4 regions of the Vibrio jasicida 090810c genome follow, and region 1 is predicted to be linked to each of the others. Evidence: predicted binding sites of a transcription regulator. Region 1 holds the regulator's gene; each other region holds the start of a gene.
The links. The regulator PurR, encoded in region 1, represses purine synthesis genes. The targets are predictions, from matches to a motif close to TNANGNAAACGTTTNCNTNA.
Positions count from the first base shown of each region.

Region 2: glpX (class II fructose-bisphosphatase) is a predicted target of PurR. The motif match lies at 1,539-1,558, and genes of this name have one in related genera.
Region 3: purM (phosphoribosylformylglycinamidine cyclo-ligase) is a predicted target of PurR. The motif match lies at 1,415-1,434, and genes of this name have one in related genera.
Region 4: C1S73_RS23885 (formate--tetrahydrofolate ligase) is a predicted target of PurR. The motif match lies at 1,866-1,885, and genes of this name have one in related genera.

Region 1 covers NZ_CP025792.1:1,123,241-1,126,419, forward strand. The annotation lists gene torR (two-component system response regulator TorR) at 1-205, opposite strand, end outside; gene torD (molecular chaperone TorD) at 439-1,086, shown strand; gene purR (HTH-type transcriptional repressor PurR) at 1,529-2,533, shown strand; cyclic di-GMP riboswitch class I at 2,813-2,902, shown strand; gene C1S73_RS05300 (TfoX/Sxy family DNA transformation protein) at 3,019-3,179, shown strand, end outside.
Region 2 covers NZ_CP025792.1:1,969,181-1,972,359, forward strand. The annotation lists gene C1S73_RS09285 (1,4-dihydroxy-2-naphthoate polyprenyltransferase) at 1-336, shown strand, start outside; gene rraA (ribonuclease E activity regulator RraA) at 412-945, shown strand; gene zapB (cell division protein ZapB) at 1,027-1,269, opposite strand; gene glpX (class II fructose-bisphosphatase) at 1,615-2,622, shown strand; gene C1S73_RS09310 (helix-turn-helix transcriptional regulator) at 2,768-3,179, shown strand, end outside.
Region 3 covers NZ_CP025792.1:3,168,342-3,171,520, reverse strand. The annotation lists gene C1S73_RS15130 (uracil-xanthine permease family protein) at 1-564, shown strand, start outside; gene upp (uracil phosphoribosyltransferase) at 693-1,319, opposite strand; gene purM (phosphoribosylformylglycinamidine cyclo-ligase) at 1,499-2,539, shown strand; gene purN (phosphoribosylglycinamide formyltransferase) at 2,682-3,179, shown strand, end outside.
Region 4 covers NZ_CP025793.1:1,418,949-1,422,127, reverse strand. The annotation lists gene C1S73_RS23885 (formate--tetrahydrofolate ligase) at 51-1,799, opposite strand; gene C1S73_RS23880 (inosine/guanosine kinase) at 2,037-3,179, opposite strand, start outside.

The DNA.
Region 1 (3,179 bases):
GTAATTCACGCGTAAGCATAAGACCGTCTTCACCGGGCAGGTTAATATCCAGCATGATAAGGTCCACATCACCACCTTGAAGCACTTCGCGCATTTCTGCACCGCTTTCTGCTTCACTGACTTTGTAGCCTTCATTTTGGAAGTAGCCCGCAAGCTTACTACGAGTTACAACATCATCTTCTACGACTAATACGTGATAGCTCATTTACACCACTTTCTGTCTTTTTTATTTTCCAAGACGTATTCTATTCATAACTAGTAACATTTCTAGTCATAGATACATTAAAAAGCAAGATTTTGCGATTTTATTGATTCAAAGCAAGCTTATTTACAGCCATTCATAAACCGGCACATTTTCCCATAATGGATAACAATTATAGTTACTGCTATTCATCTTAATTGTTTACACTTAGGGAATAACCATTCAGGAGCAAAAAAATGCAAGAAGTGAAAGCTTTTAACGAGAAACGCGCAGAAATCTATTGGTGGTTTTCTAGCCTGTTCGCAAAAGAACTAACAGAGAAAGAACTAGAAAGCTACCACAGTGTTGACATTCGAAGCTTTTTGGCTGGCCTTGGTGAAAATGAGTCATTAAAACCAGCTGTGGATACCCTTGTTGATGCACTTAACCGCCTACAGGATCGTGAAGACGCGCAACTTGAATTGGCTGCAGACTTTTGCGAGCTTTTCCTGAAAACAGAAAAGCACGGTGCACTGCCTTACGCATCTATGTACATCGGTGAATCTGGTCTTTTAAATGACAAGCCAGCAGAAGAGATGGAAAAACTGATGGCCGATTTTGGTGTTCAGGTTGATGAGAACCTGAAAGAGCCAGCGGATCACTTAGCGGTTGAACTAGACTTCTTAGGTAACATGATCATTCGTTCTAACGAATTAGAACAAGACAAACACATGGAAGAAGCGTTCGAGAAACAGAACGACTTAATCCAAAAGCATCTTATGTCTTGGTTGCCACAGTTTGCTGCGAAATGTAAGCAATTCGACGAATTTGGTTTCTATGTAAGCGTTGCGCAACTATTAATTGCATTTTGTAAACTGGACAGCACCTACCTTCTTGGTGAATAATTGCCGCCAATTTCAGGGAGCTCGCAAGCGGGCTCCCTATTTTATTCGTTAATTTTTAATCTAGCACATAGAAGCCCTTTCCATTTAGCAGTTAAAATGTGACCTCAATAGCGCAAAACACCTGCTGAAAATATTGCTAGTGTGCCCACATCAGTCTAAAATGTGAGCGCAAACGATTAAATACGACTTATATGTAAACCGCTGAAATATGGCGGTTTTTGTGTTTTATTAACAAGATTGCTGACCAATTCCTCACTTATATAAGTAAGGAACATGAGATTCAGCAACAAATGTTGCTACAAACCTTTTTATACCGATTTCGGAACAACCGCTGCCTAATTAATTGAACCTTAAACTTCAGATATGGTTCAATTCGCGCAACATACTAAGCGTAAGGTTGTATTCACTACGGTATTCAGTAGCTCGATACAGGACATCATTTATGGCCACTATAAAAGACGTTGCTCGCTTAGCCGGCGTTTCTACCACAACAGTTTCGCACGTAATCAACAAAACGCGTTTTGTTGCTGAAGCAACCCAAGAAAAAGTAATGAAAGCGGTTGATGAACTAAATTACGCGCCAAGTGCAGTTGCACGTAGCTTGAAGTGTAACTCAACTCGCACTATCGGTATGTTGGTAACGCAATCGACTAACCTTTTCTTCTCAGAAGTTATCGACGGCGTTGAGAGCTATTGTTACCGTCAAGGTTACACGCTGATCCTATGTAATACTGGCGGTATCTACGAAAAGCAACGTGACTACATTCGCATGCTAGCGGAGAAACGTGTAGATGGCATTTTAGTGATGTGTTCTGACTTAACGGAAGAGCTAAAAGAGATGCTTGACCGTCATTCAGATATCCCGAAAGTGGTGATGGACTGGGGTCCAGAGAGTTCGCAAGCTGACAAGATCATTGATAACTCTGAAGAAGGTGGCTACATCGCAACAAAATATCTGATCGACAATGGTCACACTGATATTGCTTGTTTGAGCGGTCACTTCGAAAAAGCCGCGTGCCAAGAACGCATTGCAGGTTACCGCCGCGCAATGGCAGAAGCAAACTTAGCAGTAAATGAAGATTGGGTACTTGAAGGTAACTTTGAGTGTGATACTGCCGTACTTGCTGCTGACAACATCACAGCAATGGACAAACGCCCGACTGCCGTTTTCTGTTTTAACGATACCATGGCGCTTGGTTTGATGAGTCGCTTGCAGCAAAACGGCATCAAAGTACCAGAAGATATCTCTGTCATTGGTTACGACAACATCGAGCTAGCAGAGTACTTCTCGCCACCGCTAACGACTATCCACCAGCCAAAACGTCGTGTTGGTAAGAATGCGTTTGAAATTTTGCTAGAACGCATCAAAGACAAAGAACATGAAAAACGCATTTTCGAAATGCAGCCAGAAATTGTTGTTCGCAACACAGTTAAGAAACTGAACTAAGCGGCATCGAAGTTTTATAAAGCGCTCGTAAGGGCGCTTTTTTATTGCCTAAAAATAACATTCCAAAAACATTTCAGAATATAAATACCTCCCCTCATTTAGATAAGTTGCTGTTTTAATTGGGCGTAGTCCATTTCCTACATCAACCTTTTGTATGACAAGGGACCGTTCCCAAATATGAAACCAAACACATCAAAAAATCACTATTAACTGAACCAAGATCACACTTTCATGTTTGAAACGTGATGTTAATTCAATATACGAAGTATTCTCAAAGTGTCACGCACAGGGCAAACCATTCGAAAGGGTGGGACGCAAAGCCTCCGGCCTGAACCATCTTATTAGATGGAAGGTAGCGGGGTTACCGATGGCAAATATGCATTAAGTGAGTTTACCCTTTAATGACATTGTGTCTGCATGCATTTGCTAATCTCTCGGACCTGATTTTTGGTGGCGTAATATTAATTACACCGAGATAACACATCATGGATAAACCGATACTCAAAGACTCAATGAAGCTGTTTGAGGCACTTGGTACTATCAAGTCGCGCTCAATGTTTGGTGGCTTCGGGCTTTTCGCCGATGAAACGATGTTCGCACTAGTTGTAAACAATCAACTTCATATTCGAGCAGACCAACAAACTTC
Region 2 (3,179 bases), 850 kb from region 1:
ATCAACAACATGCGTGACATTGAGAACGACAGCGAATGTGGTAAACGCACGATGGCAGTTCGACTTGGTCAACGTAAAGCAAAGCAATACCACTTCATCTTACTCGGTGGCGCCCTACTCGCCTTTGCGGCTTATTTACTTATTCAAGACAAGCCGGTTTGGATCAGCTTACCCTTCCTGCTAAGCATCTACGTGGTAGCGAATCATGGCAAAGCAGTTTGGGATACCGAAAAACCCGCACAAATTGCCCCAATGATGCCCGTTGTTGTGAAGTGCTCGCTCGTTACTAACGTTTTATTTGCAACAGTTGTGGTAGCTCAAACTCTGATGAGTTAAAAAGGGATTGTCATTGCATTGACTTAATGCCTAGATATACTCAAAGACAACAGTTTCTGTTTAGAAAGGTACGCTATGGAATACAATACCTCAGCACTCTGTGATATCTATCTTGATCAGGTAGATGTAGTTGAACCGATGTTCAGTAACTTTGGCGGCCGCGCGTCGTTTGCCGGGCAAGTGACGACGGTTAAGTGCTTTGAAGACAACGCACTGATCCGCGAAACGCTAGAACAAGACGGAATCGGGCGAGTATTGTTGATCGACGGCGGAGGGTCCCTACGCAGAGCCTTAATCGATGCAGAAATCGCAACCCTTGCAGAAGAAAATGAATGGGAAGGCATTGTCGTTTACGGTTGTGTCCGTGAAGTGGATGAACTAGAAGACATGAACCTTGGCATTCAAGCGCTCGCTTCTATTCCTGTTGGCGCTGCTAACCAAGGCGTTGGTGAAATCGATGTTCCAGTAAACTTTGGTGGTGTTAGCTTCCTACCGGAAGATTACATCTATGCAGATAGCACTGGCATTATTCTTTCTCCAGAACCGCTCAATATCGACCTCGAGTTGGATGACGATGAAGAGGAAGAAGATGAGGGAAGGTTAAACTAACCTAACGCCATTTACGGCTACTAGCCAAATACGCAAACACCCGCCGAAGCGGGTGTTTTTGATTCTGGATACTTAAGTGGATTATTCCACTTCGTCCATCTTGCCAAGTAGTGCACGAATGCGCTCTTGCCACTGAGCGTGCTCTTGTTGAGCTTGCTGAGATTTTTGCTCAAGCTCTTCACGTTGAGAACGCATTTCGTTAGCTTCAGCTTCTAATTTCACTTTGTCTTCTTTCAGCTCTTCTACTTCCATCTGAAGAAGAGTGATTGTGTCAACTGCAGTTTGAATTTTCGCTTCTAGTTTTTCTAGTACTTCAAAAGACATCTTGGCCTACCTATTGTTATTCCGTGGGACGATGGCGAGCGTTCGCTTGCACCTTACCTATGAGGTTCATTCTACTCAGCGTAGCGATGAGAAACACTTACTATATTCGATATTTTGCATCATTCGGTTAAAAAATCGGCGCAATCTCACTAAACGCTGACTTTTCTTATCCTAGAAGCATTTTTGAGCAATGTATTTTCCCATCACTACCCCATAAACTCACCCAAGTATTGATCAAATTCAACTTAGTTAAAGTAAAAGCTCAGCAAAAAGGCAAACGTTTAACTGACGATGTGATAAAATCGCCGCGCAAATTATTCTTCCCTCTTGTTACTTGGAGACATCATGAAACGCGATTTAGCAATGGCATTTTCCCGTGTTACTGAAGGTGCCGCTTTGGCTGGTTACAAATGGCTTGGCCGTGGCGACAAAAACGCAGCGGATGGTGCTGCTGTTGAAGTAATGCGCACCCTGCTGAACAAAACAGACATCAGTGGTGAAATCGTTATTGGTGAAGGTGAGATCGATGATGCACCAATGCTGTACATCGGTGAACAAGTGGGTATTGGTGGCGACGAAGTCGATATCGCTGTCGACCCAATCGAAGGTACTCGCATGACCGCAATGGGTCAATCTAACGCACTAGCAGTATTGGCAGCGGGTGAGAAAGGCAGCTTCCTTAAAGCACCAGACATGTACATGGAAAAACTGGTTGTCGGTCCTGGCGCTAAAGGTGTTATCGACCTAGGTAAGCCACTTAAAGAAAACCTAGAAAACGTAGCAAAAGCACTGAATAAACCTCTTGATACGCTAGTCGTTATTACGCTTGCGAAGCCTCGTCACGATGAAGTGATCGCAGAGATGCAAACCATGGGCGTTCGCGTATTCGCAGTGCCAGACGGCGACGTAGCCGCTTCAATCCTAACTTGTATGCCAGACAGCGAAGTAGACATGATGTACTGCATCGGCGGCGCACCAGAAGGCGTCGTATCTGCAGCGGTAATTCGTGCACTAGACGGTGACATGCATGGTCGTCTTCTTCCTCGTCATGAAGTAAAAGGCGATACGGAAGAAAACCGCATCTATGGCTCAGCTGAACTACAACGCTGTGAAGAGATGGGTGTAAAAGCAAACGTAGTATTGAAGATGGAAGACATGGCGCGCAGCGACAACGTAGTCTTCTCTGCAACGGGGATTACGAAAGGCGACCTGCTAGAAGGCATCTCTCGCCAAGGCAATATCGCAACAACAGAAACTCTGTTGATCCGTGGCCGTTGTCGTACTATTCGTCGCATCAAGTCTACGCACTACCTAGAGCGTAAAGATCCAGAAGTACGCGATATTATTCTTTAATCTCGACGTAGATTGATTCCCAAGGGTTGGCTAAGTGCCAACCCTTTTGTTTGTGATTCAACAAATCCACACACAAATTAAGTCAACACTTTTCTTTACTAACCCTATCGCGCATAATATGTACTGACGTATAAATGGTGGGTATATGAAAACCGTAGATAGGATTTTGCAAATCGTTAAGCGTGATGGCTCTGTCACAGCGAAACAACTCTCTTCTGAACTGGGTATGACAACCATGGGTGCGCGTCAGCATCTGCAAGGTTTGGAAGATGACGGCATCCTGTCGATTCATGATGTAAAAGTCAAAGTGGGTCGCCCTGCCCGCCATTGGTCTCTGACCCAAAAAGGTCATGAGCAATTTGCCGATCGTCATGGTGAACTGACCATTCAATTTATCGAAGCCGTAGAGCACATCTTCGGTAAAGACGGATTGGAGAAAGTCACGTCTGAGCGCGAGAAACTCACCTTACAAAACTACCAACAACATCTTGAGCAGTGTGACTCTCTAGAGAGCAAACTAAAGACACTGGTTACTCTGCGTGAACAAGAAGGCTACA
Region 3 (3,179 bases), 1.6 Mb from region 1:
GAGCACGTGGGTGACATGCTAGCGATTTCAAACGTAACGGGTAAAAACTACCTGAAGAAACCGGGTCTGCACCGCACCATCGCCGGTGACGGGGTGGCAACAATTGCGGCTTCTATGGTTGGCGCACCACCAAACACCACTTACAGCGAGGTAACCGGTGCGGTAATGCTAACGAAAGCATTCAACCCAGTGATCATGACATGGGCAGCGGTTACTGCCATCGTACTTGCGCTGGTAGGTAAGCTAGGTGCGATTCTACAAACCATTCCAGTCCCGGTAATGGGCGGTATCATGATTCTACTGTTTGGTTCTATCGCAACCGTTGGTCTAAACACACTGATTAAAAACAACGTTGACCTGCACAAATCACGTAACCTAGTGATCGTAGCGGTAACCCTAGTATTTGGTATCGGCGGCATGGCTTTCGGTATTGGCGAGTTCAGCCTACAAGGTGTAAGCCTATGTGGTATCGTTGCAATCATTCTTAACCTAGTGCTACCACACGACCTTGGTGAAAACCACGTGGTAGATAATGCACAGATGGAAGAAGACAACGCGAAGTAAGTATGGTGGCGGCTTGATTGATTTAAGTCGCCCTTCCTGATCTCGTAGCTCGCTTCTAAATAGCAGAGACAAAAAAGGCTTGGTTTTCACCAAGCCTTTATTTTTGAATTCAGTAAAAACAATAATGCTTATTGAGTACCGAAGATCTTGTCCCCTGCATCACCAAGACCAGGAACAATGTAACCTTTGTCGTTTAGCTTCTCATCGATTGCCGCTGTGTATAGCTCAACATCTGGGTGCGCTTTTTCTAGTGCTTCGATACCTTCAGGAGCCGCTACAAGAACAAGAATCTTGATTGCCTGACAACCTTTCTCTTTTAGAAGATCGATTGTTGCGATCATAGAACCACCTGTTGCAAGCATTGGGTCAACAACTAGAGCAATACGCTCATCGATGTTAGAAGCAAGCTTGTTGAAGTATGGTACTGGCTCAAGTGTTTCTTCATCACGGTAGATACCTACAACACTGATACGTGCGCTTGGCATGTGCTCAAGAACGCCGTCCATCATACCTAGACCTGCACGCAGGATTGGCACTACTGTTACTTTCTTACCCTTGATTTGGTCAACTTCTACAGGACCATTCCAACCTTCAATGGTTACTTTCTCTGTTTCAAAGTCTGCAGTCGCTTCGTAAGTAAGTAGGCTACCGACTTCTGTCGCTAACTCACGAAAACGCTTCGTGCTGATGTCACCTTCTCGCATTAGACCGATTTTGTGTTTCACTAGAGGGTGTTTAACTTCAACAACTTTCATTTCCATCTCCGGCTTTTTTGGCAATATTTAAACAAACCTTCAGATTATACATGATTTTTGCAGGGATATCAGGATAGATCACTAAAGAAAAAAACCGACGCAAACGTTTGCTATCTATATTTAACCACTGGTAGAATAGCGCCGTTTTCATATCCAACTTAAAAACCGAGGACTTCCCTGTGAGTGGTAACAACTCTTCTCTTAGCTATAAAGACGCTGGTGTAGATATTGATGCAGGCAACGCGCTTGTAGATCGTATTAAAGGTGCGGTTAAGCGTACTCGTCGCCCTGAAGTGATGGGTGGTATCGGCGGTTTTGGCGCATTGTGTGAATTGCCGACAAAATACAAACAACCTGTACTGGTTTCTGGTACTGACGGTGTAGGAACAAAACTTCGCCTAGCGCTGGATATGAACAAGCACGACACTATCGGCGTTGACCTAGTGGCAATGTGTGTAAACGACCTAATCGTTCAAGGTGCTGAGCCCCTATTCTTCCTAGATTACTACGCAACAGGCAAGCTAGACGTAGATACCGCGGCAGACGTGGTTTCTGGTATTGCTGATGGCTGTGTTCAAGCAGGCTGTGCACTAATCGGTGGTGAAACTGCTGAGATGCCGGGCATGTACGAAGGCGAAGACTACGACGTTGCTGGATTCTGTGTTGGCGTAGTAGAAAAAGAAGACGTGATTGACGGCACGAAAGTGGCAGCTGGCGACGCACTAATCGCTGTTGGCTCAAGCGGTCCACACTCAAACGGTTACTCTCTTATCCGTAAGATCCTAGAAGTTTCTGGCGCAGATAAAAACGAAGAGCTAGCAGGTCGTACTATCGGTGAGCACCTACTAGAACCAACTAAGATTTACATCAAATCAGCACTTAAGATGATTGAGAAGCACGACATCCACGCGATTTCTCACATCACGGGTGGTGGTTTCTGGGAAAACATCCCACGCGTACTGCCTGAAGGCACAAAAGCCGTTATCAATGGTAATAGCTGGGAATGGCCAGTCATCTTCAAATGGTTACAAGAGAAAGGCAACGTTGAAACACACGAGATGTACCGTACGTTCAACTGTGGTGTTGGCCTAGTCGTTGCACTTCCAAAAGACCAAGCAGACGCTGCGGTTGCTCTTCTTAAAGAAGAAGGCGAAAACGCATGGGTGATTGGTGAAGTCGCTCAAGCAGAAGCAAACGAAGAGCAAGTTGAAATCCAATAACTTGTGAGTTGCGCTACATAACGATATGAATGAGGACGCGATGTCCTCATTCTGCTATCTGGAACATCGAAAACCATTCTAATAGTAGGTAATTTAGCGGATACGCACTTCAAACCTACAATAGCAAGGCAGTCTCAACATCATGAAAAACATAGTGGTCCTCATTTCGGGTAACGGCAGTAACCTTCAAGCCATCTTGGAAGCTTGCGAAGACAGTATGCCAAATGCACAAGTCGCAGCGGTGTTCTCCAATAAAGCTGACGCTTATGGTTTAGAGCGCGCAAAACAGTTTGATGTGAATGGGCATTTTGTCGATCCAAAAGCATTCGAATCCCGTGAAGACTTTGATGCTGAACTAATGAGACAAATCGATGAATACCAACCGGATGTGATTGTACTTGCAGGTTACATGCGTATTCTCAGTGGCGCGTTTGTTTCCCACTACCTGGGTAAAATGATCAACATCCACCCTTCCCTTTTGCCTAAGTATCCGGGGCTACACACCCACCAGCGCGCTATTGATGCTGGCGACAAAGAACACGGCACCAGCGTACACTTTGTCACAGAAGAGTTAGACGGCGGCCCTGTGGTACTACAAGCCAAAGTACCCGTGTTTGAAGACGACGATACCGATGCACTC
Region 4 (3,179 bases), on a different replicon from region 1:
GAAAAATAGGAGTGTTGAACACTCCCATTCTATTTTTAAATTCGCATACCTTAAGACAGGCCGATAATATTGCCTTGATCATCAAGGTCCAAATTCATAAATGCTGGTTTATCTGGTAAGCCTGGCATGGTCATAACATTACCTGAAAGCGCGTAAACAAAGCCAGCGCCTGCGCACAAACGCAGTTCTCGAATTGGTACGCTAAAGCCATTTGGTGCCCCTTTAATGGCAGAGTCGGTTGTAATCGATAATGGTGTCTTAGCAATACAGACCGCTAGGTTATCAAAGCCGAGCGCTTCAAAGTGTGCTAATTGTTTTTTCGCTTGCTCGCTCATGTCGATAGTTGACGCCCCATAACCCGCTTCACACACTGCCATCAATTTTTCTTTTAGAGGCTGTTCTGGCGTGTAAAGGGGACGGAATGATGAGGGCTGCTCACAGGCTTCAACAACATGTTGCGCCAACTCAATCGTGCCTTCACCCCCTTGGCCAAATGCCGTGCTCACGGCCACTTTTACATCCGGATTGAAACGTTTAACCAATGACTTCAACTCACTAAGTTCTTCTAATGAATCTTGAGGGAATTGGTTAATAGCGACGACCGCAGGAATACCATATTTATGGACATTGTTAATATGCCATTTTAGGTTTTCAAATCCTGCTTCTAATGCGGCTTGGTCAGGGTTAAAGATTGAATCCGGAATCGCCATACCTGGGCGAAGATCATAATGACCCGAATTGGCTTTTAGGCCCCGGAGTGTTGCTACGATTACCACACAGTCCGGGGCTCGATTCGCTGCCGAAGCTTTAATATTGCACGCTTTCTCGAAACCCATATCAGAACCAAAACCCGCCTCAGTGACAACGTAACTAGAAAGTTTTAATGCAATTTGATCGGCAATGATAGAGGAGTTGCCATGGGCTATGTTGGCAAAAGGGCCTGCGTGAATCAACGTAGGTACACCTTCCAACGTTTGCATGAGTGTTGGGGCAATGGTGTCTTTTAGTGTGACAGCCATAGCTCCTGCGACTTGTAGATCTTCCGTCGTAATCGGTTTGCCTTCTAAATTGTAAGCGACAACAATCCGACCTATACGCTGGCGTAAGTCGTTTAAATCTTTTGCAAGCGCGAGTATCGCCATCAGCTCGGAAGCGGCAGAGATATCAAACCCTTCATCACGCTCAAAGCCGTTAATGGTTTTACCTTCTTCGTTCAGACCAATTTTCACCATACGCAGTGCGCGATCGTTATGGTCCATAACACGTTTCCACGTGATACGCTCAACGTCGATTTTAAGCGCAGTTAAACCCGTTCGTGCTTCAAATGCCTCATAGCCTTCTCGTTGTTCATGGTAAAGACGTGCATCCAATGCTGCAGAAGCAAGGTTGTGTGCTGCGGTAACAGCATGAATATCGCCTGTGAGATGAAGATTTAGTTCGTCCATAGGGGCGACTTGAGAGTAACCACCGCCAGCTGCACCACCTTTGACTCCAAAGACTGGCCCCATTGAAGGTTGGCGAATGCATGCCATGACCGATTGGTTAATCTTGGAAAGGCCTTGTGATAAACCAATAGTGGTAACGGTTTTACCTTCACCAAGAGGGGTGGGCGTGATTGCAGTAACCAATACCAATTTACCGTCTTGATTTGTATGAAGGCGTTGAAGGCACTGGGGGTAAACTTTGGCTTTATATTTTCCGTGTGTATCAAATTCGTGCGGTAAAAGGCCTGCGTTTGCGGCAACGGTAGCGATGGAAGATAACGGTGTGTTTCGGCAAATTTCAATATCAGACTGCATGGATACTCCAAAAAAATGGCTAACACGTAGCGAGCAACATTAGCCATCTGAGCTGCGGCCTTGTTGTTGCGCAAACGTTTGCGCGAGAATAATACTAGTAAAAAATAAGGTGTAAAGCAGTTCGTGCGCCTTAGCGTGCTACATCATAACAAAAACCACTAATTACTGCGCTAGATCAAAACAAAAAGGCCACCAAATGGTGACCTTCGCATATTTATTGCTCTAAGTACTTGGTTCTTATCGATCCCAGTAGGTCTCTTCTAGACTATCTTCGCGTTCTGGTAGCGCACGTGATAGACGAGGTGAGTGTTGTGTCAGTACTTCGTAGCTTACGCGGTTTGCGTATTTACAAATTTGCGACAGAGAAGAGTAGGTTAGGCAACGTACTTCGTGTTTCTCTGAGTTTGGCACTTCTTTATTGTGGAATGAGTTAGCTGCCATGTCGTGCAACAGTGCAGAGAGCGCAGCGTCGCCAGCTCCATTCGTGTTTTTAATCTCAAGAGGGCCGCCAAGGTATGGACCAATGTGAGAGTACACTTTCATTGGATTCTGGCAGTCGTCTTTACGCATTGCACGGCTAAACTCAAACTTGTTGAAGTCTTCAATTGAGCCTTCAAGAATATCGTGAGTGGTTTCACGCTTCACTTTTTCATCCGTGTAGCCAGCCATGTAAAGGCCATCTGGACCAGCAGTGCAAAGAACAAGGTCCACCCATTCCAGAGCTTTGTTTGCAGCAGCAAGCGGATCATTCTCACCTGTTAACGCTGCTCCTTCTTCTTCATTCATTGCGACAACTGATACGTTCTCGCGAATGTACTCTTGCCACCATTTAGCATTACCTTCGATAACGTATTTAGTGCCTAAAGTCAGTACCACAGGGACTTCGTGTTTCTTTGCAAACTCGATAGCGCGTTGAACGGCTTGCGGCATCTGGTCTTCTTCTTTACCACGCATTAGGTAAGAAGAAACCACAAGAGCAGAAGCTTTGGTAAATACTTCTTCCGGGATGCTCTCTGGAGAGAGCTTGTTCATATGACCTTCATTGATTGCGAACGTACGTTCACCATCTTGAGTGATCAGTGTGTAACAGCGACCAATCGGACCATCTACGGTTTGTAGGTGGTTCAAGTTCATACGAGAAGAGGTACGGCATAAGTAGCGGTATGCGAATGAACCTACTTGGATGTTTTTAGACATCACACCAAGAAGTACGGATTTACTGTCTGCAAGTACCGAGTAGTTGTGAAGCGTGTTGCCGATTGTGTCACCAGGGTATTGGTGCGTAATCAGGCCTTGTTCAACGAGCTCTTCGTACAGTGCATCAGCTTTACTCTCTTCAAGAACGAGAGAGTGACCTTTACTTAGGTTATATTTTTCTAA